4 regions of the Pseudarthrobacter sp. MOO14 genome follow, and region 3 is predicted to be linked to each of the others. Evidence: predicted binding sites of a transcription regulator. Region 3 holds the regulator's gene; each other region holds the start of a gene.
What was found. The regulator HrcA, encoded in region 3, represses chaperone genes, less so after heat shock. The targets are predictions, from matches to a motif close to TTNGCACTCGNNNNNNNCGAGTGCNAA.

Region 1 (7,093 bases), 720 kb from region 3:
TCCGGGCCAGGCTGGGCAGGCACCACAGTCCTGCCGGATGAACGGGCTGCAGGACGCCTCGGTGACGAGTTTGGGGAGGTGCACATGTTCGGCAGCGTCCTGATCCGCTCGCTGCTGGCTGCGGATGTCCTGGACCGGCTGCACCTCTGGCTCTATCCGGTCACGCTGGGCCAGGGCAAACGCCTGTTCGACGCCGGCACTGTCCCGGCGTCGTACCGCCTCGCCGAGCCGGTACGCAGCTTCCCGAAAGGGGCTGTCTCGCTGGTTTACGAACGCGCGGGCGGGGTTGAAACGTCCGAGATGGCCGCAACCTGATCCGAGCCCCTGGTGCACAAAAAACCGGCCCAGCAGATGCTGGACCGGTTTTCTGCAGGTGAAGACGGGCAGGATCAGTGGCTGTGGCCTGCGTGCTCGTCCTCTTCGGCCGGCTTCTCCACGACCAGGGTCTCGGTGGTGAGAACCAGGGCGGCGATGGAGGCCGCGTTGCGGAGGGCAGCACGGGTGACCTTGACGGGGTCGATGACACCGGCAGCGATCAGGTCCTCGTACTCGCCGGACTTGGCGTTGAAACCGTTGTTGGTTTCGAGGTCGGCCACCTTGGAGGTGATGACGTAGCCGTCGAAGCCGGCATTCTGGGCGATCCAGCGCAGCGGCTGGACCAGGGCGCGGCGGACGATGCCCACGGCAGCAGCAGCGTCGCCTTCGAGTGCCTTGACGGACGGGTCCTCATCCAGTGCCTTCAGGGCGTGGATCAGGGCTGAGCCGCCACCAGCCACGATGCCTTCTTCGAGGGCAGCGCGGGTGGAGGAAACGGCGTCCTCGATACGGTGCTTCTTTTCCTTCAGCTCAACCTCGGTGGCAGCACCCACCTTGATGACGCCGATGCCGCCGGCCAGCTTGGCCAGGCGCTCCTGGAGCTTTTCACGGTCCCAATCGGAGTCGGTGCGGGTCAGCTCGGCGCGCAGCTGCGCGACGCGGGCCGCAACGTCTTCGGCCGAGCCTGCGCCGTCGACGATGGTGGTGTTGTCCTTGGTGACGGTGATGCGGCGGGCGGTGCCGAGCACCTCCAGGCCCACGGTGTCCAGGCTCAGGCCCAGTTCCGGGGACACAACCTGTGCGCCGGTGAGGGTGGCGATGTCCTGGAGCATGGCCTTGCGGCGGTCACCGAAGCCCGGTGCCTTGACGGCCACGACGTTCAGGGTGCCGCGGATGCGGTTGACGATCAGCGTGGACAGGGCCTCGCCGTCGACGTCCTCGGCGATGATGAACAGCGGCTTGGAGCTCTGCAGCGCCTTCTCCAGCAGCGGCAGGAATTCCTGGATGGAGGAGATCTTGCCCTGGTTGATCAGGATCAGGGCGTCCTCGAGGACGGCTTCCTGGCGTTCTGCGTCGGTGACGAAGTACGGGGACAGGTAGCCCTTGTCGAACTGCATGCCCTCGGTGAGGACCAGTTCGGTCTGGGTGGTGGAGGACTCTTCGATGGTGATGACGCCATCCTTGCCCACCTTGCCGAAGGCCTCGGCGAGGAGTTCGCCGATTTCGTCGCTCTGCGCCGAGATGGCGGCAACGTTGGCAACCTGGGTGCCCTCGACGGGGCGTGCGTTCTCCAGCAGGCGGGCGGCGACGGCTTCAACCGAAACCTCGATGCCGCGCTTGATCTGGCCGGGGGCAGCACCGGCGGCAACGTTGCGCAGGCCTTCCTTGACCAGGGCCTGTGCCAGGACGGTGGCGGTGGTGGTGCCGTCACCGGCAACGTCGTTGGTCTTGGTGGCGACTTCCTTGGCCAGCTGGGCGCCAAGGTTCTCGTAGGGGTCGTCCAGTTCGACTTCGCGGGCGATGGTGACGCCGTCGTTCGTAATGGTGGGGGCGCCCCACTTCTTGTCCAGGACGACGTTGCGGCCGCGGGGGCCGAGCGTCACCTTGACGGTGTTGGCGAGCTTATCGATGCCGGCCTCGAGGGCCCGGCGTGCAGCGTCGTCAAACGCAAGCTGCTTTGCCATGGTTTTGTCCTTTCAAAGACAGAAACCCCGCACTGCCGGCCAGCATAAGCGTGGCCGGCGGCACGGGGATCCGAAAGAGTTACTTGACGACGATCGCCAGGACGTCGCGGGCGGACAGCACGAGGTACTCGGTGCCGCCGGTCTTGACTTCGGTTCCGCCGTACTTGGAGTAGATGACGACGTCGCCAACGGCCACGTCGACAGGAACGCGGTTGCCGTCTTCGAAGCGGCCGGGGCCTACTGCAACAACTTCGCCTTCCTGCGGCTTCTCCTGTGCGGAGTCCGGGATGACCAGGCCGGAAGCCGTGGTCTGCTCGGCTTCGAGCGGGCGGACAACAATACGATCCTCAAGAGGCTTAATAGAGACCGACACTCGGACCTCTCCTTTTCGTCAGCAAATTCGTGGACTGGAAAGCTTTCCGCCGTGGCTGGCAAACCGTCGTCGCGGTGCCGGCAGCAGCCTGGCTGGCAGCTCTTCATGTGTTAGCACCCTCCGGGGGAGAGTGCTAATTGAAACTCTATGTAAGGGTTAGCACTCGGTCAAGGCGAGTGCCAGTTTTTCGTCATCGGCGTATTCCGTTGGGCGCGGTTTCGGAAGCAGCGGGGGCCCAGGCAGCTTCAGCGGCCCAGATCGTCGAAGTCCACGTCTTCGCCGCCGTCGGCATCACTGCCACCCTGCTTCCGGCTACGGAACAGCACCCAGCCCGCAGCGGCCGCGGTGAGCAGTGCCGCCACGAGGAAGAAGATGCTCCCGGCCCGCGCGCCATCGTACAGTCCGCGGATGTCGCGGGCTTCCTGCGTGTTGTCCGAGATGTCGTTGCCGCCCACCGAGTAGACAGTGGCGTTGAATGTGTCCAGGACGAAGATGATCACCAGAAGTGCGATGCACACCAGTGCCACCACGGCCGCGGCGATCAGGACCGGGCGGGCAAACCGGGCAGGACCCCGTTCCTTGGGGTCGTGTTCGCCGGTGCCCCCGGGGGCTGCGGTTTCATCCATGGTGTCCACACTATCGGCAACCCCGCATGCGCTCCTCCACTAGGCTGGAACCCATGGCTCACGCTCCCCAGGACCAGATCGCACCGCTGCTGACCCCCGAAGGCTGGGAGCTGTTGGCCTCCCTGGGCCCCTACCGGGACGAGGATTCCTTCGAACTCAACTCCGCGCTCCGGAAGGCCGGCCATCCTGCCGGGCTGGTCTCCGCCGTCCTGACCCAGTCGCGGCTGCGCACCAAGGCCGAGGCGAAGTTCGGTGAGTTCGCCCGCCAGATGCTCTTCACCCAGGCAGGCCTGGAGCAGGCCACCCGCCTGAACGTCGCGGCGCGCCACGCACAGCGGTTCGCCGCCGCCGGGGTCAGCCACGTGGCGGACCTGGGCTGTGGCCTGGGCGCCGATTCCCTGGCCCTGGCATCCCTTGACCTCACAGTGACCGCCGTCGAAATGGACGAGACCACGGCGGCCTGCGCCACGGTGAACCTGATCCCCTTCCCCAACGCCACCGTGGTGCACGCGGACGCGGCAGCGGTGCCGCTGGAGGGGGTCGACGGCGTGTGGCTGGATCCAGCACGCCGGGTCACCTCCACGTCCGGCACGAAGCGGATCTGGGACCCGGAAGCGTTCTCACCGCCGCTGTCCTTCGTTGAATCGCTCGCGGCGTCAGGGAAGGCGGTGGGCGTCAAGATGGGGCCCGGCATGCCGCACGAATCCGTGCCCGCCGGCTGCGAAGCCCAGTGGGTGTCGGTAGCCGGAGACGTCACCGAAGTGACCTTGTGGTTCAACGCCGTCAGCAGGCCCGGGGTGCGCCGCGCCGCCCTGGTCCTTGGCCCGGAAGGTGCGGCCGAACTGACCAGCGGCAACGAATTCGGTGCCGGCCCCACCGCACCGGTGGGACCGGTGGAGGGCTATCTGTACGAACCCGACGGCGCCGTGATCCGGGCCGGGCTGGTGGCGGATGTCGCGCTGGAACTCGGCGGCCACCTGGTGGATGAGCACATCGCCTACATCTGCGCGCCGGAACTTGTGGCCACGCCGTTCGCCCGCGCCTACAAAGTGCGGGAAGTGATGCCCTACAACGTCAAGGCGCTCAAAGCCTGGGTGAAGCAGGAGGGCATCACCGTGCTGGACATCAAGAAGCGGGGCACTGCCGTCACCCCCGAAGAACTGCGGAAGCAACTGCTGCCGGGCGGAAAGGCGGCCGGCAAGGGTTCCGGCAAGAAGGCCGCCGGCAAGGCCGCCACCTTGGTCCTGACCCGGATTGGCGAGGACCGGGTGGCCGTCGTGGTGGAACCCGTCCCGACCGGCATGCCCTAGGGCCGGCCGGGCGGGCCGCCCGTCCGCTACTGGGCGCGCATGAACTCCTCGGCGGCCCGCACCTGCTCAGCCGTGGGCCGTACCCCGGTGTACAGGACAAACTGTTCGAGGGCCTGGATGGTGGCCACTTCGGCGCCGGTGATGACCGGCTTGCCGGCTGCACGGGCGGCCCGGATCAGCGGCGTCTCGGCGGGCAAGGCCACCACGTCGAAGACCAGGCGGGCCGCTTCGATTGCCTCCGCCGGGAACGACACGGTCTCTGCGTCCGCCCCGCCGGCCATACTCCCTGCCATTCCGATGGGCGTGACGTTGATGATGAGGTCAGCCGTCCTGCCGTCGAGCGCTGCCCGCCACTGGAAGCCGTACTGGTCCGCGAGCGCCCGGCCGGAGGCTTCGTTCCGGGACACGACCGTGACGTTGGTGAAGCCGGCGTCCCGCAAGGCCGCCACCGTGGCCTTGGCCATGCCGCCGGATCCCTGCACCACCACGGAGTAGCTGGTGGGGACCTCGTTGGAGGCCAGGAGCTGCTCAATGGCCGTGTAGTCGGTGTTGTACGCCTTGAGGTGGCCATCGGTGTTCACGATCGTGTTCACGGAGTCGATGGCCTTGGCGGAGGGGTCCATCTCGTCCACCAGGGCTATGACGTCTTCCTTGTAGGGCATGGAGATGGCACAGCCCCGGATGCCCAGGCCCCGCACGCCGGCGATGGCCTGTTCAAGGTTGGTGGGCGCGAACGCCTTGTAGATCCAGTTCAGGTCCAGTTGCCCGTAAAGGTGGTTGTGGAACCGGGTCCCGTTGTTGCTGGGGCGGGCGGAGAGCGAGATGCAGAGGGTCATGTCTTTATTCAGAATGGGCACCCGACCATTAAACGCGCTCCCGGCTGCTCCCGCTCGCAAGTCACGGAGTGCAGCCGGTTCCGGCAGGATAGGGCCCGACGGCGGCAGGCAGCTTTCCGGGCGCCGTTGCCTTCCCTGCCAGGACGGCGGCGAGGGCGTCGAAGGCGGTGTCGTTGCGGCCGTAGAGCGCCAGCTTGATCGGTGCGTTGGAGTCCTGCAGCGGCCAGGGCGCGTCCAGGGCTACCGCGATGTCGCCCGCTCCCGGTGTGCCGCCGAAGCCGATGAGGTTGACCACGGGGCCGGAGCCGACGGCCAGGCCGGCACGGGCGGCAGCGGCTTCGAAGCGTTCGCGGTCCCCCGGGCCACCGCCTTGGACGCGTACCGAACCCGACACCAGCGGTCCGTGGCAGGGGCCGGAGAGGACTGTCACGGCGGCTGCCGAGACCTTGGCTGACAGGGCTGCGCCGCTGCCGGCCGGAGCACCCGCACCGGGGGTCCCCGCAGGGGCCGCTGTGCGCGCATGCCACATCATCATGGTGGCAACCCGCCTCGCGGCGTCATCGAGCCGTGCGGCCGGGAGGCTGCCAGCTGCGAGGGCTTGCAGGATGGCGGCATGCGCCTGTTCCACGTCCTCGGGCATCAGCAGCAGGTCGGCGCCGGCGGCCAGGGCCTTCACGGCGGCCGCGCCGGCCGGATACTGCTTTTCCACGGCTCCCATGTTGAGGGCGTCCGTCACCGCTACGCCCTGGAATCCCAGGTTCCGCAGTGCCGCGTAGCTGGGCGCGGAGAGCGACGCCGGCACGCCGGGTTCCAGCGCGGGCACGGCGATGTGCCCGGTCATGACGACCGGCAAGCCAGCGGCCACGGCGGCCTGGAACGGTTTCCAGTCCCTGCCCCGGAGCTCGTCGATGGAGGCCGGCTGGACGGGAAGGTTGAGGTGGGAATCGGTCGTCACCGAGCCGTGCCCGGGGAAGTGCTTGACGGTGGGGAGGATGCCTGCGTCCAGCATGCCCCGGGAGAACGCCACTCCCTGCGCTGCCGCCACTGCCGGATCGGCGGACATCGAGCGGGCGCCGATGGTGGGGTCCTTGGGGCCGATGGTCACGTCCGTGTCGGGCGCGAAATCGAGGTCGAACCCCAACGGCAGCAGCTCGGCGGCCAACGCCTTGCCGGCCTGGCGGGTCAGGTCTTCGCTGCCCGCGGCGCCGTAGCTCATGGGCACCGGCCATTCGGTGAGCGGGGCGCCCAGGCGGGCCACTGCGCCGCCTTCCTGGTCCACGCCGATGATCCCGGGCCATGGCCGGCCGTCCGCGGTGGCGGCTTGACGCAGCCGCTGGTTCACGGCCCCCATCGCGGCCACGTCCACCTTCCCCTGCGGGTCGCGCGGGACGTTGTCGCCCATGATGATGGACCCGGCCAGGTGGAGGCGCTGGATGAGCGCCGCGTGGGCTTCCACCTGGTTGCCCTTGAAGAACGGGAGCAGGACCTGGCCGGCTTTTTCCTCCGGCGTCATGGCCGCCACAGCCGCCGCGGCGGCGTCCTGGTCCCGCTGCTCGGGGCCCCACCCCAGGGGCCGGGAACCCGGATCAGGTGACGGGGAAGCCAAAGGGGGCGCCGGCGTCGTACTTTCCGCGGCGGACGCGCTGGGCGCAGGTGCCGTGGACGACGGCGGCGCGGCGCTGGGCGAGGCGGTGCAGGAGCCCAGGGCAACGGCTGACAACGCGAGGATGAGGGGAAAGGATTTGGCGGGACTGTGACGCAGCGGGAACGAGGCCATCAGTACGATGCTACCCCTGGACTAGACTTGGACCATCCGTTCGCCTGCCGGCTGCAGCCTGTGAGCGGCACCAGCCAGCGGCAAACCGGACAGTAAGGAATTGTGTGAAGATCGACTTCGCGTCATCGAGGCAGTCAACCCTCGGTGTTGAGTGGGAGCTCGCTTTGGTGG
Region 2 (7,093 bases), 690 kb from region 3:
TGAGTCCTTCAGGGTGGTGGACCTGGAGAGGGCCCAGGGGCTGGTTCGCGACCATGTTATTTTCTCCCCAGGTTTTGGCCGCACCCCGCACGGCCGGGCGCTGCACAACTTCGGACCATTGTCCGCGGAAGGTGGCAGGGAGAAGTTCGCCCTGGCCATGACGCGGGCGCGCCGGTCCATGCATGTGCTCACCTGCTTCCGGCCCGAGGACCTGGACCACACCAGGCTCACGCACGGGGCGGTGGATCTGTACACGTTGTTGAACCGCGAAATTTCGGGTAACACTGACCTCGGAACTCCCGCCTCCCGGGCTGCCGCCAGCGAACAGGCACTCGGTGCGGACCCGCTGGTCGCCGACTTGGGTGACCGTTTGCGCGCCCGCGGCGCCCGGGTTTGGCACCAGTACGACGGCGCCATCGACGTTGTGGCCGCGGCTGACCCGCTGAATACCATAGGCAAGGATGATGCCGACCTGCCACGACCAGTGGCGATCGAGTCTGACGGCACCGGGCAGTACCGCACCATGAGCGTCCGGGAACGCAGCAGGCTCCGCCCGGAGCTGCTGGAGCGCCTGGGATGGCGTTATATGCCGTTGTGGACCATCGAGGTATTTACCGACCCGTCGTCCTGTGCCGACCGCATTGCCGGGTACCTCGGCCTGGAAAACCTGGTGCTGCCGGGCAGGACCGGGCACTCGGCTGGATTCCTTGACGACGACGTGGACCAGGCGCTCAATGGTATCGATGCAGCACCGGCCGCCGGTGTTGCCTATCTGCCGCGGAACGCCAATGGCGGGAACCGGAGTGACTCCGGAGACCCCGCCGCGGGCATCCGCCCCAGCCAGGGCCGGCGGGCCGGTGGCCTGGACACCAAGGAGGCCAACGGCATGGTCGCGGAAGACAGTGTCTCCGACGACAGTGTCTCCGACGTCAGTGTTTCCGACGTCAGTGTTTCCGACGACAATGGTTCCGGCAGCGATATTTCCGACAACAATGGGCCCGCGGAAGATCGGGCCGGAGAAGATATGAGCGAGAACGAGAAGACGGAAGCGGTACCTGACGGCGGAAATCCGGCAGGTGCGCCTCACTCCACTCCAGCGCCAGGGCGGGCCACCTCAGGTACCGACGCTGTGCTGCCCAGCAAGGCTGCGGAGGACGACGCCCGCAGCTGGGGCGACCGGGAGGATGACCACGACGCGTGGCTGAAGGAACAGAAACCGCCGCACTGGGGCTGACCAGCAGCGGGGCTGACGAGCAGCCAAGCCTTTGGGCCCGGGCAACCCGGAAGTTGTTGAGGGATCGTATCCGTGGTGTCACGGCGGACCAACCAGGACGAAGAAGAGCCTGCCCTGCGTTGACGCTCCAGCCAGCCGGGATGACTGTTCCGCGTTTGCTGCCACCACTATCAACCCGTCGGTCTCCGTTGTACCCAGCCACTGGCCACCCTGGCCGCCCTTGTTCGAAGTCCACAGCACGGGAACCGCAGACGCCAGCACCTCGGAGGGGCCTTGCTGGTCAAACCCGTTGGCAGATGTGAGCACCACATTGACCAACTGGCCCGGGGCCACAAGCTGAATGGAGGACGGGTCCGCCATGCGGAGCGGAACCGCGGCCGAGCCCGGAGGCGTCCCAACGAGAAGGCCCGGTCCCAGGAGTTGGGCGTCGGTAACGAGCTGGCCCTTTCGTAACGGACCGGCGAGCTGCTTGCCGGCGGCTGCGGCAGTGTCTTGGAGGAAGCCCTCCGCCACCATCCCGGGCGGCACATGAACGCTGGCCAAATCTGCCGCCGTCACAGCGGTACCTGCCGGAAGATCCCGCGCAGCAGCAAGTGCTGTCACGGTCGAGAGCGGAGCCGGCGTCAGTTGATTGACAGTGATGGCCGCCGCTGCACACAGGACCAGGGCGGCGGCCAGGCGGCGGTTGCGGCCCAGCCAGGACGCTACCCGCGCCGGGATGGGGTGGTTGGCCTTGGCGGGACGGCCGGTGGTGCGGGACGTCGTGGGAATCCGGAGGCTGTCGCGGCCGCGGCGTGGATATGCAGGCATGCGCCCACGCTATGGGCAGCCGAAGCGGCAGGACAGTGGTGGCTGCAGCTATGTGGACAAAGGCGGCCGGCGCCCGAAGGTGCCGGCCGTCGTCGTCATCAGTGCTTGGGGCTAGCTGGCCGCTGCAGCCGGGGCTGGCGATGCCGCCGGCGTCGCCGGCGTCGCTGCCGGGGCGGGGGAGACCGAGCTGCCCTTGGAATCGCGGGAGTCGGTACGGTAGAAACCTGAGCCCTTGAAAACCACACCCACGCTGTTGAACTTCTTGCGCAACGTGCCCTCGCATTCGGGGCAGGATGTCAGGCTGCTGTCCGAGAACGACTGGACGATATCGAAGGCGTGGCCGCAATCCTTGCAGGCGTAAGCATATGTTGGCACTGGTGCTCCTCCTCTTGGGCAAACGAGAGGTCCCGTGCTGCCACCCGGTAATTCGTTAGCAGTCGCAGGGCCTGAGTGCTAATTCTATCACTGCGCCCGGAAGGGACCGGGCTCAGCCGCCACCCGCCAGGCCCCGGTACCCGGAAGGCATCAGGACACCCGGGACCGGGCGGTCGAATTCCTCGGCAGGAATCCGCCCCGCGGGAAGCAATTCATCGTCGTAGATAACAGCGGCCAGCGGTATTTCCTTCCCGGCAGTGGCGAGATGCCCCAGGAAGGTGTCGTAGTAGCCGCCCCCCTGGCCGATCCTGTTGCCTGACAGGTCCACGGCAGTGGCGGGAATGATGAGCGCCGCTGCGCTTCCGGCCGCGTCGGGCCCGTGCCGTCTCCCGGCGGGTTCCAGGATGGGCGCGTACCGGCTGCGTTCGAAGCTGGTGTCCGGGGTCCAGAACACCCAGCTCAGCTCCCGGCCCGGCTCGCATACCGGAAGCAGGACCTCGTGGCCGCTGCCGTGCAGCGCATTGACCAGCGGCATGGTGGGCGGTTCCTTGCCGACACCCAGGTAGACGCATACGGTGCCTGGGCGCCCCGCAGTGACGGATGCTGCCCAGGCTTCCCCGTGGCGAGCCAATGCCGAACCGGCGGCGTCCAGCTCCGCCTCCGTCAGCGCGGCGCGCCGGCGCCGGTGGGCCGCCCGGATATCGTCCTTGGCGGGATTCGTCTGCTCCTGCATGGTGTCCTTCCTTGGTACCGGCGTTCCGCGGCGTCACGGGCGGATGACGGCCCGCTGTGCCGGTGGTTACTGAAATGCTTGACGCTGACGTTAGATTAGTCCGGTGACTACCAGTAACCCCAGAGTCCGCAAAGCCGTCATCCCAGCAGCGGGCCTGGGCACCAGGTTCTTGCCGGCCACCAAGGCAATGCCGAAGGAAATGCTCCCCGTCGTGGACAAACCTGCCATCCAGTACGTGGTGGAGGAAGCCGTCCATGTGGGCCTGAACGACATCCTGATGATTACGGGCCGAAACAAGCGTGCACTGGAAGACCACTTCGACCGCGTGCCCTCGCTCGAATCGACGCTTGCCGACAAGGGCGACACGGAGAAGCTCGCCTCCATCCAGGCAGCCAGCCAGTTGGGCGACATCCACTACGTCCGGCAAGGCGACCCGCACGGCCTGGGCCACGCCGTGCTCCGCGCCAAACAACACGTCGGCGACGAAGCCTTCGCTGTCCTGCTGGGTGATGACCTCATCGATGCCCGTGACGAACTGCTGAGCACAATGATCGACGTGCAGGCGAAGACCGGCGGGTCCGTCGTCGCCCTCATCGAGGTGGAGCCGGCACAGATCAGTGCCTACGGCTGCGCCGACGTCCAGGAACTGGACGGCGAAGGCTATGTCCGCGTCAACCGGCTCGTGGAGAAGCCCTCACCCGAGGAAGCACCGTCCAACCTGGCGCTGATCGGCCGCTACGTCCTGCACCCCGCGGTATTTGATGTCCTCGAGCACACCGCACCCGGCCGCGGCGGCGAGATCCAGCTGACCGATGCCCTGCAGGAACTCGCGTCCGGAGACGGGGAGGGCTACGGGGTCTTCGGTGTGGTGTTCCGCGGCCGCCGCTATGACACCGGGGACAAACTCAGCTACCTGAAGGCCTGCGTCCAGCTGGCCGTCGACAGCGATGACCTGGGCCCCGGCCTGCGGGAATGGCTGCCCGGTTTCACCGCCGGCCTTTCCAGCTGACGCCGTGCGTACCGGTCCCATCTGGCCGGTCACCCTCGAATGCGGTGACCTGGTCCTGCGGCCCATCCGCTACCGCGACAAAAGGGAATGGACCGAGGTGCGGTCCAGGAACAGCGAGTGGCTGGCGCCCTGGGAGGCCTCCAACCCCGAACCGGGAGGCGGGCTGCCCGACTACCGTCATATGGTGCGCTCATTGAACGCGCAGGCGGCCCAGGCCACGGCGCTTCCATTCGTCATCACCGAGCGGACGCCGGGACTTCGGAATCCGGCCATCGTGGGCCAGCTGACGGTGTCCTCGATTGTGTGGGGTTCGGCCATGATGGCCACGCTGGGGTACTGGGTGGATCAGGCCCGGGCCGGCCGGGGGATCGCGCCCACATCCGTGGCCCTGGTGACAGACCACTGCTTCCGGACCCTTGGCCTGCACCGGATGGAAATCAACATCCGGCCGGAGAACGCGCCCAGCCTGAGGGTGGTGGAGAAGCTGGGATTTCGGGATGAGGGATACCGGCCCCGTTTCCTGCACATTAATGGCCGGTGGGCGGATCACCGTTCGTTTGCCTTGACCTCCGAAGAAGTCCCGGCGGGCCTGCTGGCGCCGTGGCTGGCGTCCCGCCCGTCATAAATCCATCGGTTTGTGGACAGGGGTACGACACACCGGGGCTAATGCGGCCTGAGCAGGCATGATGCTCATACGGTTTTGAGTGTGGACTTCCCCCTAAGCAGCTCAGTGATCCTCGTGGTTGCCGTCGCGCTCTGGATCCTTTGGGTCGCCCCGTACGTCCTCCGGAACCGAAGGCGCCAGGTCCAGGCCGCCGGCGACTTCCTGGCAGACGTCCCCGCCGATGAAAGGCCGGACCAGACCGCCGGCAAAGTGTTGAACGTCGTCGCCCAGCAGGAGAAAGCCATGGAACCCAACAAGAGCGCCGCAGCCGCTGCCGGCGCTGCCAGCACCCCGCCCCCGGCCCGGTTCCGCATCCGGTACGGCCGGACGGCAGTGGCCTTGGCGGGTCTGCTGTGCTTGGTGACCGCGTTCATCTCAGGTGTGCTCCTTCCCTTCGGTGTGGGATCGCCCGCGCTTCCCCTCACCGCCTTTGCGCTGGCTTTCGGCGCGGTGGCCCTGCTCCGCTGGCTGGCCCTCCGGGACCGCAAAGCGAAGGTCAACGCGGCCTTCCGCTCCGCCATGAATGCGCCTTCCCGGCGCCAGGAGCCGGACCCCGTCACCGTGCCCGAAACCGATACAGCTCCGGCCCGGCCGGAAAGCCCGTTGTTTGACGCCGAAGCGGGTGAGGCCAAGGCCAAACCGCTCACGGCAATGGAACTGCGTGAGGCGGCCCTCGCCGTCGCCGTTGCCGCCGGTGACACCAGTGCGGCCGCCGCGTCGGCAGTCGCTCCCGTGGGCAGTCCGTGGGAGCCTGTTGACGTTCCGAGGCCAACCTACGTTGAGGCAGCCAAAGCTGAGCGCCCCGAGCCGCTGCCGCTTGAACTGCCGGAGGCTCCGAAAGCGGTTGGCAAACCGTCGCTGAAGCAGGGGGCCGCCGGTGCCGACGCCCCGGAAGCCGCGTCCCAGCCTGCGGGTTCACCTCAATTGACCAAGGCACAGAGTGCCTTGAGCAACCTCGACGACGTCCTCCAGCGCCGTCGGGCATAGGCGGCCGGCAAGCATTCCCATCCGCTGTGCCGCACCGGGCGCGTCAATTTGGTGTTGGACACGGATTATTTGTAGCCTAGGGACACCGGTTCCGCACCGGCCTGGAGTACCACGCAGGCCGCGGTCAATTCCGGGGCTATAGCTCAGTTGGTAGAGCGCTTCGTTCGCATCGAAGAGGTCAGGAGTTCGAATCTCCTTAGCTCCACCAGAACCCTGCCCCCAGCGCAATGTTTATGGGCGAAACGCAGTCGAATGCCCGGGCCGTTACTGCATGGCGGGCCTAGAGTGGCCCCATGGGAATAATCATCGGACTTCTTGTCATTTGGCTCATTCTGTCCATCGTCGGCTTTGTCGTGAAGGGCCTGCTCTGGCTCGCCATCATCGGCCTGGTCCTGTTCGTCGCAACAGGTGTTTGGGGTTGGCTCAAGCGCAGGACCAACGCCTGACCTGATCCTGACGCAACGCGCCAAACGCCCAAGGAACCACCCTCCACAATGGGGTGGCGCCTTGGGCGTTTGGTTTAAATCCAGCCCTTCTTCTTGAAGATTCCGTACATGAGTGCCGCTGCGGCCACCATCAGGCCCAGCGCCATGGGATAGCCCCAGGGCCAGTGCAACTCAGGCATGTTGTCGAAGTTCATGCCGTAGATGCCGGCAACGAACGACGGCGCGAACAGGATGGCCGCCCAGGACGAGATCTTCTTGACCTGCTCGTTCTGCTCGGCGCTGACCTCGTTCTGCCGGTTTGCCGTCAGTGTCCCATCCAGGGTCAGCGCGTTCTGCAAAATGTCGCGGAAGGAGTCTGCGCGGGAGATCACCCGTTCCACGTGGTCCTCAACGTCCCGCAGGTTGTGCCGCAAATCGGTCTCCACCCCGTATTTTTCGAAACCACGCTTCAGTTGGTCCATCATTTCCGGCAGGGGATGGATGGCGCGCTGGAACTGGATGACTTCCCGGGCCAATTCGTAAATCCGCCGGGACACCGAAGAATCGCCGCTGAAGAGTTGGTCCTCGATTTCGTCGATGTCGTTCTCGAGCCCGGCCACCACCGGGGCGTAGTCGTCCACCACCCGGTCCAAAAGGGCGTACAGGACGGCTTCGGGCCCATGCTGGAGGAGGTCGGGCCGGGCCTCCAGACGCTGCCGCACCCTGGCTACGCCGGCCGTTTCGGCGTGGCGTACCGTGACCACAAAGTTCTTGCCCGTGAAGACGTGGAGCTCGCCGAATTCCACCGTTTCGTCTGAGTCCACATACCGGGCCGGGCGCAGGACGGTAAAGAGAT
Region 3 (7,093 bases):
TGCGGCCACCGAGAAGCAGGTCAGCGCCACCCAGATCAGCGTGGCGATCACGGCGAAGATGTTGCCCACGTAGGGAATGAACACCAGGATGTTGGCCAGGACCGCGGCGATGGTGGGCGGCAGGCTGAAGTTCAGCGCTTCCTTCGACTCCTGCGCGGTGAACGGTCCGCGGTCCCGGAAGATCAGGTAGATCAGCAGGGACGGAATGCACCCCAGGATCCCGCCGAAGTGGGCCAGCGTGGCCCATTGGCGGTCTTCGCTGGCCGTGAGCGGCAGCGCATTGGCGGGGACGCCATGGTACTCGGAACGGCCTTGGCCATCCCTGTGATCACGTGCGTTTTCTGCCACAGTCTGTTTTCCTTCTGGGGTGCAAGTGGTGCTGACGACTAATAAGGACTCGGTGCCATGCTGTGAAAAGCAAGGCATCGCAGTATCCAGAATACTGGGTCGCGGGGCGGGAGCGGCTTTCAGGGCACGGTGAGGAAGTCGATCACTTCCTCAACCCGCCCCAGCAGCGACGGTTCCAGGTCGGCGTACGTGCGGACGGCGCCGAGGAGCTTTTGCCACCCCAGCCCGATATCTTCCTTGGTGGAGTGCGGCCAGCCAAAGGCCTTCAGGATGCCGGTCTTCCAGTCCTGGCCGCGGGGAATCGCCGGCCATTGCTGGATGCCCAGCACCGCGGGGCGGATGGCCTGCCACACGTCCACGTAGGGGTGGCCGACGATCAGGACATTTCCGGCGGCACCAGGGGAGGCCATCACAGCCTCGGCGATGCGCGATTCCTTTGAATCGGGCACCAGGTGGTCCACGAGGACCCCAAGGCGGCGCCCAGGTCCCGGCCTGAAGTCCGCCACGGCGGCCGTGAGGTCGTCGATGCCGTGCAGGGGTTCGACGACGATGCCTTCCACCCGAAGGTCGTCTCCCCACACCTTCTCCACCAGTTCAGCGTCATGCTTGCCTTCCACCCAGATGCGGCTCGCCTTTGCGACCTGGGCGCGCTGCCCTGCCACCCGAACCGACCCGGACGCGGTCCGCCCTGCGGCGGGACCGGCCCCAGCGCGGGCGGGCGCCGGCGGCATCAGGCGGATCGGCTGTCCTTCCAGGAGGAAGCCGAAGCCCAGCCGGAAGGACCGCGATTTTCCGCGCCGGTCCTCGAGGGCAACCACGTGCATTCCGCCGGACTTCTCCACCCGGGTGACAGCCCCAACCCAGCCGGACTGGACTTCCTCAAGCACCATGCCGCGCTCCACGGGAACCTCCGGCAGTTCGGTCCGGGCAGGGGCGGAAATCCCGCGGGGGCCCCAGTTCTGGTAGTCCATGGATTCGATCCGCCTCGCATTAGGTCCTCACCCCCGGAGTTTCGCCCGGAGCGGTACCAATGCTAACAACGGGCCGAGGCATAATAGACTGTTAGCACTGAGGCATGTCGAGTGCTAACCCCTGGGCGGCACCGGACGGGGCACGCGCCCCGGACCGTGGATGGAGGTGGAGAGTGAGCGAGCCACGCAAACTGGAAGTGCTGCGGGCGATCGTGGAGGACTACGTCCACTCCCGCGAGCCGGTCGGCTCAAAGGCGCTGGTGGAGCGCCATCATCTCGGTGTGTCCAGCGCCACGATCCGCAACGACATGGCGGCGCTGGAGGATGAGGGCCTGATCACCGCGCCGCACACCAGCGCAGGGCGGATACCCACGGACAAGGGCTACCGCCTGTTCGTGGACCAGATCTCGGCGGTCAAGCCACTGTCGGCCGCAGAGCGGCGGGCCATCCAATCACTCCTGGAAGGAGCGGACGACCTCGACGACGTCCTGGACCGCACGGTCCGCCTCCTGTCCCAGCTGACCAACCAGGTGGCAGTGGTCCAGTACCCGCACTTGAGCAGGGCCCTGGTCCGCCACATCGAATTCGTGCTGCTGGCACCGCGCAAAGTACTCGTGGTGCTGATTGCCAACAGCGGCAAAGTCGAGCAGCGCGTGATCGACGTCGGCCAGGACCTCGGTGACGAGGCGCTGGCGGAGTTGCGGACCCGGTTCCTCGGGGCCTTGGGCGGCACGTCGCTGAGCCACCTCGCGCAGGCCTTGCCCGCCGTCGTCGCCGCCGCGCCGCACCCTCAGCGCCAGGCCGCGCACGCACTCGCGCTTGGGCTGGAGGTTTTGGCCCAGAGCAGCCGGGAAGACCGGATGGTCATGGCCGGAACGGCCAACCTGGCCCGGTCCAACGTAGACTTTCCACTCAGCATCGGCCCGGTGCTCGAAGCACTCGAGGAGCAGGTGGTGATGCTGCGGCTGCTGAGCGAAATGGCACAGGACCACCGCGGCGTGGCCGTCAGCATCGGACGGGAGAACCCTTACGACGGCCTCGCGGAGGCATCGGTGGTGGCCACAGGCTACGGCCCTGACAGCGCCGCGAAGGTAGGGATCCTTGGCCCGACACGGATGGACTACCCCACCACCATGGCCGCCGTCAGGGCCGTGGCCCGCTACCTTTCCAGGATTTTGGGGCCCTGATCCTCCGTTGCCGGACCACGTCCGGCAACGGGACCGGACACCGGGCCCAACGGCACGCAGTACAACAAGGAAGAGATACGAACTTTGAGCAGCCACTATGACGTCCTTGGAGTCTCCCCCGAAGCTACGGGCGAAGAAATCAAAAAGGCCTACCGCAAACTGGCCCGCACCCTCCACCCGGACGTAAACCCCGGGGCGGACGCGTCGGAACGCTTCAAGGCAGTCACTCACGCCTACGAGGTCCTCTCCGACCCCCAGAAGCGCCGCATCTACGACACCACCGGCAATGAGAACGGAACGGACAACGGCTTCGGCGGTGCGGGCTACGCGGGCCAAGGGTTCGCGTTCCAGGACATCTTCGACACCTTCTTCGGCGCCGGCGGCACGTCCGGTCCGGCGTCCCGGGTGCGCAGGGGCCAGGACGCGCTCATCAGCGTCCGGATCGACCTCCGCGACGCCGTCTTTGGCGTCAACAAGAAGCTCGAAGTGGACACCGCCGTCGTCTGCCCCACCTGCGACGGATCGTGCTGCCGTCCCGGCACGCACCCCGAGCGCTGCGATATCTGCGGCGGCAGCGGCCAGGTCCAGCGTGCTGTCCGCTCCATTCTTGGCCAGGTCATGACGGCGGCCCCCTGCGGCACCTGCGAAGGCTTCGGCACGGTCATCAAGGATCCCTGCAACGAATGCAGCGGCCAGGGCCGCATCCGCAGCCGCCGCTCACTGACCATCAAGGTCCCTGCCGGTGTTGCCACCGGAACCCGCATCCAGCTCTCCGGGCAAGGCGAAGCCGGCCCCGCCGGTGGCCCCGCAGGCGACCTCTACGTGGAGATCCGGGTCAACAACGACGCCACCTATGTCCGCGAAGGCGATGACCTGCACGCCACTTTGCACATCCCCATGACAGCGGCTGCCCTCGGCACGGACGTCAGCCTGGAAACCTTCGACGGCAGCCAGGAGATCGACGTCAAGCCCGGCACCCAGTCCGGCGAGGTCATTACCCTCCGCGGTCTGGGCGTCACCCACCTGAGGGGCTACGGGCGCGGAGACCTGAAGGTCCACCTCCAAGTGGACACTCCCGCCAAACTCGACGCCGCGCAAGAGGACCTGCTGCGCCAGCTGGCCAAGCTCCGTGGGGAACAGATCACCGAGGGTAAGCTCGCTGCCAGCGGCGGGATGTTCGCCAAGCTCCGGGACCGGCTCGGTAACCTGTAGCGGTGAGCAACCCCGTATTCTTTGCCAGCCCCGGCTCGCTGGACGGCCTGGCGCCCGGCCAGGTCTTTGTCCTGGAAGGCCCTGAAGCCCGGCACGCAGTCACCGTGAAGCGCTTGTCGCCGGGGGAGGCCGTGGACATCGTGGACGGCGCCGGCGCGCGCATGACCGGCAAGGTGGCATCAGCGTCGTCCTCCGCACTGGAAGTGGAGTGCGGGACCGTGGTGGCCGAAGACAGGCCCGAGGTCCGGCTGGTGCTGGCGCAAGCGCTGGCCAAGGGCGACAGGGACGAACTGGCCATTGAGACGGCAACGGAACTGGGCATCGATGCCGTCATACCCTGGCAGTCGGAACGGTCCATCGTCCGCTGGAAGGGGGACCGGGCCGCCAAGGCCCATGCCAAGTGGCGGTCGGCGGTTGCCGCTGCCGCCAAGCAGGCCCGCCGCGCCTGGATTCCCGAGGTCCGGGACGCCGTTGAAACGTCCGGGCTCTGCAACGCCGTGGCCGCCGCGGACCTGGCCGTGATCTTGCACGAAGACGCTGTCAGGCCCCTGCGCACCGTCCTGGAAGGATGGCAGGGGAGCGCGGGCACCGGGCCCCGCGAGATCCTGCTGATTGTTGGCCCCGAAGGCGGCATCAGTCCCCGCGAGGTGACGAAGCTCTGTGACAACGGCGCGGTGACGGCCCTGCTGGGGCACCACGTCCTGCGGTCCTCCACTGCAGGCCCGGCCGCCGTCGTGCTGGCCAGCGATATCCTGGGACGCTGGGCTACCGCACCCTAAAGGACCGGGTGTCCTCGTTCCGGTCCGGTTCTCCACCGGATCCGGCCTGCGCCACGTGGAGTTCATAGTCACCGGCCGGCAGGTTAAGGGCCAGTGTGAAGACCCCCGCCTGGCCCTGCTCCGCGGCCGCCGTCGTTTCGCCGCTCAGGAAAGGCGTCTTGCCGCCACCGTTGTCCGCAACCTGCAGGATTTGCCAGTGGAGCTTGGCTCCCGGCGACGTGCTGCGGCCCGTGATCTTCACGGTTCCTGCCGGGACTTCGGTATTTTCCTGCGGATCAATGATCCAGACCGGCGCCACCAGGCCGGCAGCACGGGTCATCAGGGCGCCCAGCTGGACCTTCCCGAAAGCGACGTAGTCGGTGTGCCCGTCCACGAGGATCCGGACCCGGACCTGCTGGCTGGTGTCGATCAGCCCCGAACTGGCGGCCGCCGCGGTGGCCGTATAAATCAGTTGCTGGATGGCGCGGGCAGCCATGTCGGCGTCGAGGTTGCTGTTGAACGCGTCGGCCGAAACGTCCACCGTGATGACGTCTTTGCCTGAAATCGAGGTGGCCAACTTATCCGGATTCTGCCATGGCGTGAAGAAATCGGGGTCGAGCGGCTTCTCCGACATCATGGCCCGCAACGCACGCGTTACCGGGTTGTCTTGCTCCGGGACGTCGCGGAATTCGCGGTACAGGAAAATGTTGCCGCCGCTGCGGCCGATCCAGTACACGGGCGCCTTGTTGGAGGATTGGGTGGTCTCCAGCGGAGCGCTGGTGGACGGTGCGTCCGGCATGGTCCCGCCGGACGCCGGGACAGAGGCGAGGGTGCCGGTGGGCGATGGGCCGCCCTCAGCGGTGCAGCCGGCCAGTATGGGAACGAGCACCAGGACGCCTGCCAGGACCGCCGGGCGCAAGGGGCCCATCGTTCGGCCTGCCCTTTTGGGCACAGAGGTATCCGGCACTGTCCTGCCCTTGTCCTTTCGTGGCGTGGCGGGCCGATCCCCTGGCGGCCTGGAGTCCCAGCAGTTGCTGGATTTCCAGCATTGCACAGCGGTGCAGCCCAGCAGCGGTTCTGTGGCCCTCACGCCCCAACTGCAACGGGAACGATATGAGGCCGATATGAAGTTGATACCAAACGGCCGTGCCTGTGTGATGGGCAGCAGCCGGCCGTGGCCGCAGACGCCTGCTGCTGGCGTAAGATGATGGGATCGCTGGGCAAGGAGCACCGTGCAACGGGCGCCCCTTTCCGGCACGGAAAATTGGATTGAAGAACTTCGAGGGGACCACAGGCCTGCGGGCCAGCACCATGACTGAATCAGCGAATGGTAAGCGCCGGCTCAACATAGGCGACGGCAGCCCGGGGGAGTTTCCCCACTCACTGCCGGGCACCAGGACCGAAGTTGTCCTGTTTGAGAACTCGGACCAGATGGTTCAATCACTTGGCAGCCACGATGAGGCGTTGCGGTTCATCGAAGTCCAGTTCCCGGACGTCAACTTCCACGTGCGCGGCAACGAGCTCTCCATCAGCGGACCGGCCAGCGACGTCCCCCGGATCATGCGGCTCCTCCAGGAGGTCCGTGGCCTCGTGGCCCGCGGCACGGTGATCACCCCTGCTGTGCTGCAGCAGCTCGTGGCGCTCCTGCGCACCCAGTCACTGCAGAACCCGGTGGACGTCCTCACCCATGACATCCTCTCCAGCCGCGGCAGGACCATCCGGCCCAAAACGCTGAACCAGAAGAACTACGTCGACGCGATCGACGCCAATACGGTGATTTTCGGGATCGGGCCCGCGGGCACCGGCAAGACCTACCTGGCGATGGCCAAAGCCGTCCAGGCCCTGCAGCAAAAAGAGGTCAGCCGCATCATCCTCACCCGCCCTGCGGTTGAGGCAGGGGAGCGCCTTGGCTTCCTGCCCGGAACGCTGAGCGACAAGATCGACCCGTACCTTCGGCCGCTTTACGATGCGTTGCACGACATGATGGATCCCGAGTCCATCCCTCGGCTGATGGCCGCCGGGACCATCGAGGTGGCACCACTGGCTTACATGCGCGGCCGGACACTCAACGACGCCTTCATCATCCTCGACGAGGCGCAGAACACCACGCCGGAACAGATGAAGATGTTCCTCACCCGTCTCGGGTTCGGCTCCAAGATGGTGGTCACCGGAGACGTCACCCAGGTGGACCTGCCGTTTGGAACGCGTTCGGGGCTGCGGATCGTGGAGGAAATTCTGCAGGGCATCGAGGACGTGAACTTCTCCGTCCTTGACGCCGCGGACGTGGTCCGTCACCGCTTGGTCGGCGACATCGTCAACGCCTACAGCGTCTGGGACGAAGCCCAGCGGAACCGCGTCAAGCACTCAGTCAACAGGGAAAAGCGGGGGGAACACGCGTGAGCATCGAGGTGAACAACGAGTCCGGCGTCCACGTCGAAGAAGCCGAACTCGTTGCATTATCGCGGTACATCTTTGAACAGCTCTACATCCATCCCCAGGCCGAGCTGTCCATCCTCCTGGTGGACGAACCGGCCATGGAAAAGCTGCACATTGAACTGATGGACGAACCCGGCGCCACGGATGTGCTCTCGGTCCCCATGGACGAACTCACGCCCGG
Region 4 (7,093 bases), 1.4 Mb from region 3:
GAATCACACTGAGAAAGCGCTTTCCCGCAGAGTCGGGCTCCCGCAACGACGTGGGATCGACCCAGCGGCGACAAAATACGAAAGGAACATCAATGACGAGTCCAGTCTTCAGCCGGCGCAGTTTCCAGCTCGGCGCCGCCGCCTTGGCCTTTTCCTTGCTGGCGACAGGCTGCGGAGCTCCCGGCAGTTCCGGGGACAACGGGCAGGTGACCCTGCGGTTCGCATGGTGGGGCAACGAGTACCTGAACGCACAGACCCAGAAGGTCATCGCCGCGTTTGAAGCATCGCACCCGAATATCAAGATCAAGGCGGAGCCCGGAGAATGGGCCAGCTACTGGGACAAACTGGCCACGAAGACAGCTGCCAATGATGCACCGGACGTCATCCAGATGGACCAGAAGTACATTGCCGAATACGGCGGGCGCGGGGCGCTTATGGACCTGTCGAAGCAAAGCGGCATCGACACCTCGAAGCTGGACAAGGAGGCCTTGGCCTCCGGCCAGTACGGTGGCGCCCAGTATGGTCTCAGCACCGGCCAGAATGCCTACGTCATCATGGCCAACACCAAGGTGTTCGACGCTGCAGGCATTCCGCTGCCGGACGACAGGACGTGGACGTGGAAAGACTTCACGGACACCGCAGCCAAGATCAGCGCCGCTGGTGGCGGGAAGAGCTACGGCGCCGCCTACGGCAGCAACGAAGCAGACCTGATCATCTGGCTGCGCCAGCACGGACAGGACCTGTACACGGGTGACGGCGGGCTCGGTTTCGAGACGGCCACCGCCGCGTCCTTCTGGGCACGGCTCAAGGACCAGCGGGACTCAAAGGCCAGTCCCCCTGCCACCGTCGCCACCGAGGACGCCGGCGCGGGGCTGGAGGAGAGCCTGTTCGGCACCAACCGGGTGGCCATGGCCTGGTGGTGGACCAACCAGCTGGGCTCCCTGGAGTCCACCACGGGCAGCAGCATCAAGATGCTGCGGGCCCCGAGCATCAGCGGCGCATCGGCCGGCAACGGGATGTACTACAAGCCCACCATGTTCTGGTCGGCTTCGTCCCGGTCCAAGCACCCGCAGCAGGCGGCTGAATTCATCGACTACCTCACGAACAGTCCGGAGGCCGGCGGCATCCTGATGACGGACCGCGGTGTGCCCACCAACAGTGCGATCGTCGCGAGCATTACTCCCTCGCTCAAGCCGGCCGACACCACGGTGGTGGGCTTCCTCAAGGACATAGCACCGGACGTCAAGGGCGCCCCGCCGGTCCCGCCGGTGGGTGCGGGAAGCGTCCAGAACGTCATCAAGCGCTACACGGATGAAGTACTGTACGACCGCCTGACACCGCAGGCAGCCGCGGACGCCTTCAAGAAGGAAGTCGAAGGGATGCTGGCTTCCGCCAGGAAGTAGCCTTTGGAACATAAAAATGCGGCCCCCTCCCAAGGAGGGGGCCGCATTTCGTGTCAGCGGGACAGGTCCCGGCAGTGGGCTTAGAAGCCGCCCATGCCGCCCATGCCGCCCATGTCGTCTCCACCGGCGGGAGCAGAAGCCTTCTCGGGCTTGTCTGCCACTACGGCTTCGGTGGTGAGGAACAGGCCGGCGATGGACGCTGCGTTCTGCAGGGCAGAGCGGGTGACCTTGACCGGATCATTCACGCCGGCTGCCAGCAGGTCGACGTACTCGCCGGTGGCTGCGTTCAGGCCGTGGCCTGCGGGCAGGCCGCGGACCTTGTCGACAACCACGCCGGGCTCGAGGCCGGCGTTGAAGGCAATCTGCTTCAGCGGGGCGTCAATGGCAACGCGGACGATGTTGGCGCCCGTTGCTTCGTCGCCGGAGAGCTGCAGGTTGGCAAATGCCTTGGCACCGGCCTGGATGAGGGCAACACCGCCACCGGCGACGATGCCTTCTTCAACCGCAGCCTTGGCGTTGCGGACGGCGTCCTCGATGCGGTGCTTGCGTTCCTTGAGCTCAACCTCGGTGGCGGCACCGGCCTTGATGACTGCAACGCCGCCGGCCAGCTTGGCCAGGCGTTCCTGCAGCTTCTCGCGGTCGTAGTCGGAGTCCGAGTTCTCGATCTCGGCGCGGATCTGGGATACGCGGCCGGCGATCTGGTCGGCGTCGCCTGCACCCTCGACGATGGTGGTCTCGTCCTTGGTGACAACAACCTTGCGGGCCTGGCCCAGCAGTTCGAGGCCTGCGGTCTCGAGCTTAAGGCCGACTTCCTCGGAGATGACCTGGCCGCCGGTGAGGACGGCGATGTCTGCCAGCTGTGCCTTGCGGCGGTCGCCGAAGCCCGGGGCCTTGACGGCAACGGACTTGAAGGTGCCACGGATCTTGTTGACGATCAGGGTGGCCAGGGCCTCGCCCTCGATGTCTTCGGCGATGATCAGCAGCGGCTTGTTGGACTGCATGACCTTTTCGAGGACAGCAACCAGTTCCTTGACGTTGGAGATCTTGGAGTTGACGATCAGGATGTACGGATCCTCGAGGACCGTTTCCTGGCGCTCGGCGTCGGTGACGAAGTAGGCGGAGATGTAGCCCTTGTCGAAGCGCATGCCTTCGGTGAGTTCAAGCTCCAGGCCGAAGGTGTTGGACTCCTCGACCGTGATGACGCCTTCCTTGCCGACCTTGTCCAGGGCTTCGGCGATGAGGGCACCAATTTCGTCGTCACCGGCGGAGATGGAGGCGGTGGCCGCGATCTCTTCCTTGGTTTCGATTTCCTTGGCGGAGGCCAGGAGTTCGCGGGTGACGGCTTCAACGGCCTTCTCGATGCCGCGCTTGAGGGACAGCGGGTCGGCTCCGGCGGCAACGTTGCGCAGGCCTTCCTTGACCAGCGCCTGGGCCAGCACCGTCGCAGTCGTGGTACCGTCGCCGGCGACGTCGTCCGTCTTCTTGGCAACTTCCTTGACCAGCTCTGCGCCGATCTTCTCGTAGGGGTCGTCCAGCTCGATCTCCTTGGCGATGGAAACACCATCGTTGGTGATCGTGGGGGCGCCCCACTTCTTTTCGAGGACGACGTTGCGTCCACGCGGGCCGAGGGTGACCTTAACGGCGTCGGCGAGGGTGTTCAGGCCACGCTCAAGGCCGCGGCGTGCCTCTTCATCAAATGCAATGATCTTGGCCATAACGGCAGTAGTCCTTTCGGGACAGTCGTTAAGAATGAACCTTCGCTGCAGTGCCCGCGACGGACGATCCTTCGACAGCGGCCTCTGTATGCCTCCGCCTGGGGATCTCACTGAAGTGAGGTGTTTCTTTCGCTCTTCGACCGGTGCCTTGCGCGGCCGGCCGGAACCGGGCGTTGCTTAGCAGTCGGTACGTCAGAGTGCTAACTCCATAATTAGCACTCCCCCGGTGAGAGTGCAAGCGAAAAGACACCGGAGGGGCTGCTGGCGGCGGTCGCTTCGCCGAGGGCGATCAGCCCTGATGTCCGGCTGTCTCCCGGCCGCTCGGAGTGGGCAGGTTGTCCGGCCCGTATGTAAAGACGGAGAAGGACGCCACGGTGATATCCCCGTTCGCGTCGAAGGCAATGGGGCCCGACTCGCCGTCGTAATTGATGTCCGGGCCGGCAGCCAAACCGCCCAGGCACGCCTTGTAGGTCACGCACGGCGCAGCGGCCGTTCCGGCGCCTGGTGCCGCTGTTCCGCCCGATACCGGGATCAGGTTGGCGGCGATCGAGCGGCCGGCGTCGTCCTGCGCGCGGGCCGCTGCCAGCGCGGCCAGGGTCACGGCGTCGTAGGTCTCGGCAGCGTAGGAGACGTCCTTCAGCGACGGGTCCACCGCCAGGAGTTTTTGCTGGAAGGCGGCGGAAGGCAGCTGTCCCGGTACCACCGCGCGGGCGCCATCCAAGACCTTGGAACCGAGGCCTGAGCCGTAGCGGGCGAAAGCGCCGTCGCTCATGACGATGCGTGAACCGCCAACGCCGGTACCGTTCAGCGCGGCCAGTGCGCCTTGGGCGCCCTCACGGGCTATCAGGACGACGGCGTCCGGCTTGGCTTTGGCGATGGAGCTTGCCGCCGCGGCGTCCCCGGTCGTGAAGCCGGCACCGGGAAGGACGGTAAGCCCGGACTGCTTTGCCGCTTCCGTGACGGCGGCCTGCAGGTCCTTGCCGTAGGTGCCTTCCTGGTACAGCACGCTGACGGTGGCAGCCCCGGCGTCCTTGGCGAGTTTGGCCAACACAGGCCCTTGCGCGACGTCGGCCGCCGCGGTGCGGAAGTAGTAGCCGCCGCTGGCCATTCCGGTCAGGCCGGCAGCGGTGTTGGCCGGGGAGATGAGCGGTATGTGCGCGCGGGACAGGACGCCTACGGCTGCCTCCGCATGGCTGGAGTCGGTGGGTCCGATGACCACGTCCGCCTTGGCGGCGAGCAGGGCTTTTGCCTGCCCGGCGGTGTCCTGTTCCAGGTGTGCGGGCAGCAGTTCGACGGGACGGCCCTTGTGTCCCCCGGCTGCGTTGATGTCCTGGACGGCCAGCTTGGCGGCGGCGAGCTGTGGCTGGTTCAGGAAAGCGTTGCCGCCGGTGTTGTCCAGGACCAGGCCCACCCGGAGGACGCCGTCGCCGGATGCCTCGGCGGATTCCACCCGGGCGTTTCCGCCTGTCCCGGAGCAGGCTGTGGCGCCGAGAACGGCTGCCAGGGAAACGGCCAGGGCAGTGCGGACGGCGGGACGGTGCTTCGGCTTCACTCGGCGGGCCGGACGTTTTCCGCCTGCGGGCCCTTGTCGCCCTCGCCGACCTCCAGCTGCACCCGTTGTCCTTCCTCAAGGGCCCGGTAGCCTTCGCCCCGGATCGCAGACCAATGGACAAAGATGTCATCACTGGAGCCGTCAACGGTGATGAAGCCGTAGCCTTTTTCAGCGTTGAACCATTTGACGGTTCCCAGTGCCATGGTGACCAACTCTTTTCCGTTGCGGCCGGGTGGGCCGGTGCTGTTGCGTGCAGCCCCGCGGGCCGTGGCCTGGAATCACTCTAGCCAAAGGCCGCCACGGGCCGCAGGCTGCGGCAGGCCCCGGGCCGGGAACGTTATGCAGGCGTAACTGAGGCCGGCCGGTTACCGGTACCCGGGGCCCAGGACCACCACGAGCGGCACCTGGAACTCGGTGCTGCTGACGACCGTGGGGATGTTCAACAGTGCGGCGAGCTCCTGGGCACTGGCCAGTTGCTGGGGACCGGCGTAGTAGATCACGGAGGATTTCTGCGGTGCGCCGGACCAGTTGCCTACCTGTCCGAGCTTCCAGCCGTCAGCCTGGACTGTTCCGCCAATGCGGCTGGCCAGCCCGGCGGTACCGGCCGCGTTGTAGACGGCCACTGCCTGCGTCCGGTCGACGACGGCCTGCTGGGTGGCCGACTGCGTCGGCTCCGGGCTGCCGCTTGGGGACGGCCCGGCGGTGGCCGAAGGTTCTGAAGCGGCCGGGGGCGTGGGTGCCTGCGTGGTGGACGGGGTGGATCCGGTACCCGCCAACGCGGTGGATTCCACACTGGCAGAGTCCTCGGTTGCCGTGGCGTTGAACCCCAGCTTGGGGAGGATCAGGAAAGACACCAGCCCGATCGCCAGCGCCGCGACGCCCACGGCGAGGATGGGCCACAGCCGCACCCGGGACGGGGCCGAGGCCGTCCGGTGGACACCTTGTCGCGACGCGGCCTCGGGGACCTTGTCGAATTCATCGCGGGCGTATTTGGTCATGGTGGAAGGACATCCTTGTTGATTGCTGCCAGGGTCCCGGCCTGGGGCGTGCTAAGCGTCGGATCCCAGGCGGCGGGCGGTGCGTGCACGGTGGCGCGACGTACGTAGTCTACGCAATCTCTTGACCAGCATGGGATCGTGGGCCAGGGCATCCTCGCGGTCGATCAGGGCATTGAGGAGCTGGTAGTAATGGGTTGCGGAGAGGTCGAACAGCTCCCGGATGGCCTGTTCCTTGGCCCCCGCGTACTTCCACCACTGCCGCTCCAGCGCCAGCATCTGCTGTTCGCGCTCGGTGAGGGAGGAGTCACGGAGCAGAAAATCCGCCAGCAGGGAATTCCGTGGATCCTGCTCCGGCAGGTGTTCCCGGGCCGGTTCCGCCACGGCACACTCCTTCGCTGGTTACGGTAGATGTCTTACCCCCATGCTAGCGGGCGAATCACAGGAGTGTCATTCGGCCCGGCCGTCGACGCACGTTCCCGACCGGCGGGCTCCTGCTGCAAGAATGGACCGATGTTTGAATCGGATGCGTTGTTCGACCTGCAGCAGGACCCGGCGGACGCCACCAGCTTCAGCGACCTGGCCAAGCTGCCCCTGGCGGAGCTCATGGCGCCTGACTGGGCGGCGGCGCTGCAGGGCGTCGAAGCGAAGCTGCGGTCGGTGCTGGACTTCCTTGCCGGCGAAGAGGCGGCCGGGCACCAGGTCCTCCCGCCGCCGTCGAACGTCCTGCGCGCGTTCCGCCAGCCGCTCGCCGGCGTGAAAGTCCTCATTGTGGGGCAGGACCCCTACCCCACGCCGGGGCACGCCGTCGGCCTTTCCTTCTCCGTGGACGCGCGCACGCGCCCGCTCCCCCGCAGCCTGGCGAACATCTACCGTGAACTCGAATCCGACCTGGGCATTTCCCCTCGCGTCCACGGCGACCTGTCCGCCTGGGCGGATCAGGGAGTCCTGCTCCTGAACCGGGTGCTCACCGTCCGGGCGGGGTCCGCCGGCTCCCACCGCGGCAAGGGCTGGGAGGACATTACGACGGCGGCAGTCACGGCAGTGGCCGGACGTCGGGCCGCGGACGGGTCCAGGACGCCCCTGGTAGCCGTCTTGTGGGGCAAGGAGGCGGAGGGGGTAAGGCCCCTCCTTGCCGGTGCGCCCGTCTTCGCCAGCGCGCACCCCAGTCCGTTGTCCGCCTCGCGCGGCTTCTTTGGTTCCCGGCCATTCAGCCGTGTGAACGAGCTGCTGCGGGAACAGGGTGCGCCGGACGTAACCTGGGAGCTCCCGCCGGTGCCCCTGGCTTAGGCTTGCCTGATGAGCACTGTCCCCACCGCCACCAGCGCTACGAAAAACAACCGCCCCCAGGTCAACCTGACGGTACTGCGCAAAGAGCAGTTGTCCCCGCACATGGTCCGGGTCATCGCAGGTGGGGACGGATTCAGG

Region 1: groES (co-chaperone GroES) is a predicted target of HrcA. The motif match lies at 2,530-2,556, and genes of this name have one in related genera.
Region 2: AC4EEV_RS04595 (FmdB family zinc ribbon protein) is a predicted target of HrcA. The motif match lies at 2,475-2,501, and genes of this name have one in related genera.
Region 4: groL (chaperonin GroEL) is a predicted target of HrcA. The motif match lies at 3,296-3,322, and genes of this name have one in related genera.

What each region holds. Positions count from the first base shown of each region.
Region 1 covers NZ_CM177849.1:1,023,381-1,030,473, forward strand. The annotation lists gene AC4EEV_RS04685 (dihydrofolate reductase family protein) at 1-315, shown strand, start outside; gene groL (chaperonin GroEL) at 390-2,000, opposite strand; gene groES (co-chaperone GroES) at 2,080-2,373, opposite strand; gene AC4EEV_RS04700 (hypothetical protein) at 2,619-2,999, opposite strand; gene AC4EEV_RS04705 (THUMP-like domain-containing protein) at 3,053-4,309, shown strand; gene AC4EEV_RS04710 (shikimate 5-dehydrogenase) at 4,336-5,145, opposite strand; gene AC4EEV_RS04715 (glycoside hydrolase family 3 N-terminal domain-containing protein) at 5,207-6,658, opposite strand; gene AC4EEV_RS04720 (glutamate--cysteine ligase) at 7,027-7,093, shown strand, end outside.
Region 2 covers NZ_CM177849.1:994,392-1,001,484, reverse strand. The annotation lists gene AC4EEV_RS04605 (AAA family ATPase) at 1-1,234, shown strand, start outside; gene AC4EEV_RS04600 (RcpC/CpaB family pilus assembly protein) at 1,313-2,044, opposite strand; gene AC4EEV_RS04595 (FmdB family zinc ribbon protein) at 2,156-2,419, opposite strand; gene AC4EEV_RS04590 (5-formyltetrahydrofolate cyclo-ligase) at 2,532-3,152, opposite strand; gene galU (UTP--glucose-1-phosphate uridylyltransferase GalU) at 3,256-4,161, shown strand; gene AC4EEV_RS04580 (GNAT family N-acetyltransferase) at 4,166-4,786, shown strand; gene AC4EEV_RS04575 (hypothetical protein) at 4,892-5,812, shown strand; tRNA gene AC4EEV_RS04570 (tRNA-Ala) at 5,945-6,020, shown strand; gene AC4EEV_RS04565 (hypothetical protein) at 6,106-6,258, shown strand; gene corA (magnesium/cobalt transporter CorA) at 6,333-7,093, opposite strand, start outside.
Region 3 covers NZ_CM177849.1:299,847-306,939, reverse strand. The annotation lists gene AC4EEV_RS01405 (DUF4870 domain-containing protein) at 1-348, opposite strand, end outside; gene AC4EEV_RS01400 (DUF3097 domain-containing protein) at 468-1,319, opposite strand; gene hrcA (heat-inducible transcriptional repressor HrcA) at 1,493-2,506, shown strand; gene dnaJ (molecular chaperone DnaJ) at 2,591-3,718, shown strand; gene AC4EEV_RS01385 (16S rRNA (uracil(1498)-N(3))-methyltransferase) at 3,721-4,497, shown strand; gene AC4EEV_RS01380 (GerMN domain-containing protein) at 4,484-5,404, opposite strand; gene AC4EEV_RS01375 (PhoH family protein) at 5,788-6,876, shown strand; gene ybeY (rRNA maturation RNase YbeY) at 6,873-7,093, shown strand, end outside.
Region 4 covers NZ_CM177849.1:3,265,660-3,272,752, reverse strand. The annotation lists gene AC4EEV_RS15270 (ABC transporter substrate-binding protein) at 93-1,403, shown strand; gene groL (chaperonin GroEL) at 1,484-3,118, opposite strand; gene AC4EEV_RS15260 (ABC transporter substrate-binding protein) at 3,408-4,670, opposite strand; gene AC4EEV_RS15255 (cold-shock protein) at 4,667-4,873, opposite strand; gene AC4EEV_RS15250 (LytR C-terminal domain-containing protein) at 5,036-5,668, opposite strand; gene AC4EEV_RS15245 (DUF3263 domain-containing protein) at 5,720-6,049, opposite strand; gene AC4EEV_RS15240 (uracil-DNA glycosylase) at 6,179-6,955, shown strand; gene AC4EEV_RS15235 (siderophore-interacting protein) at 6,965-7,093, shown strand, end outside.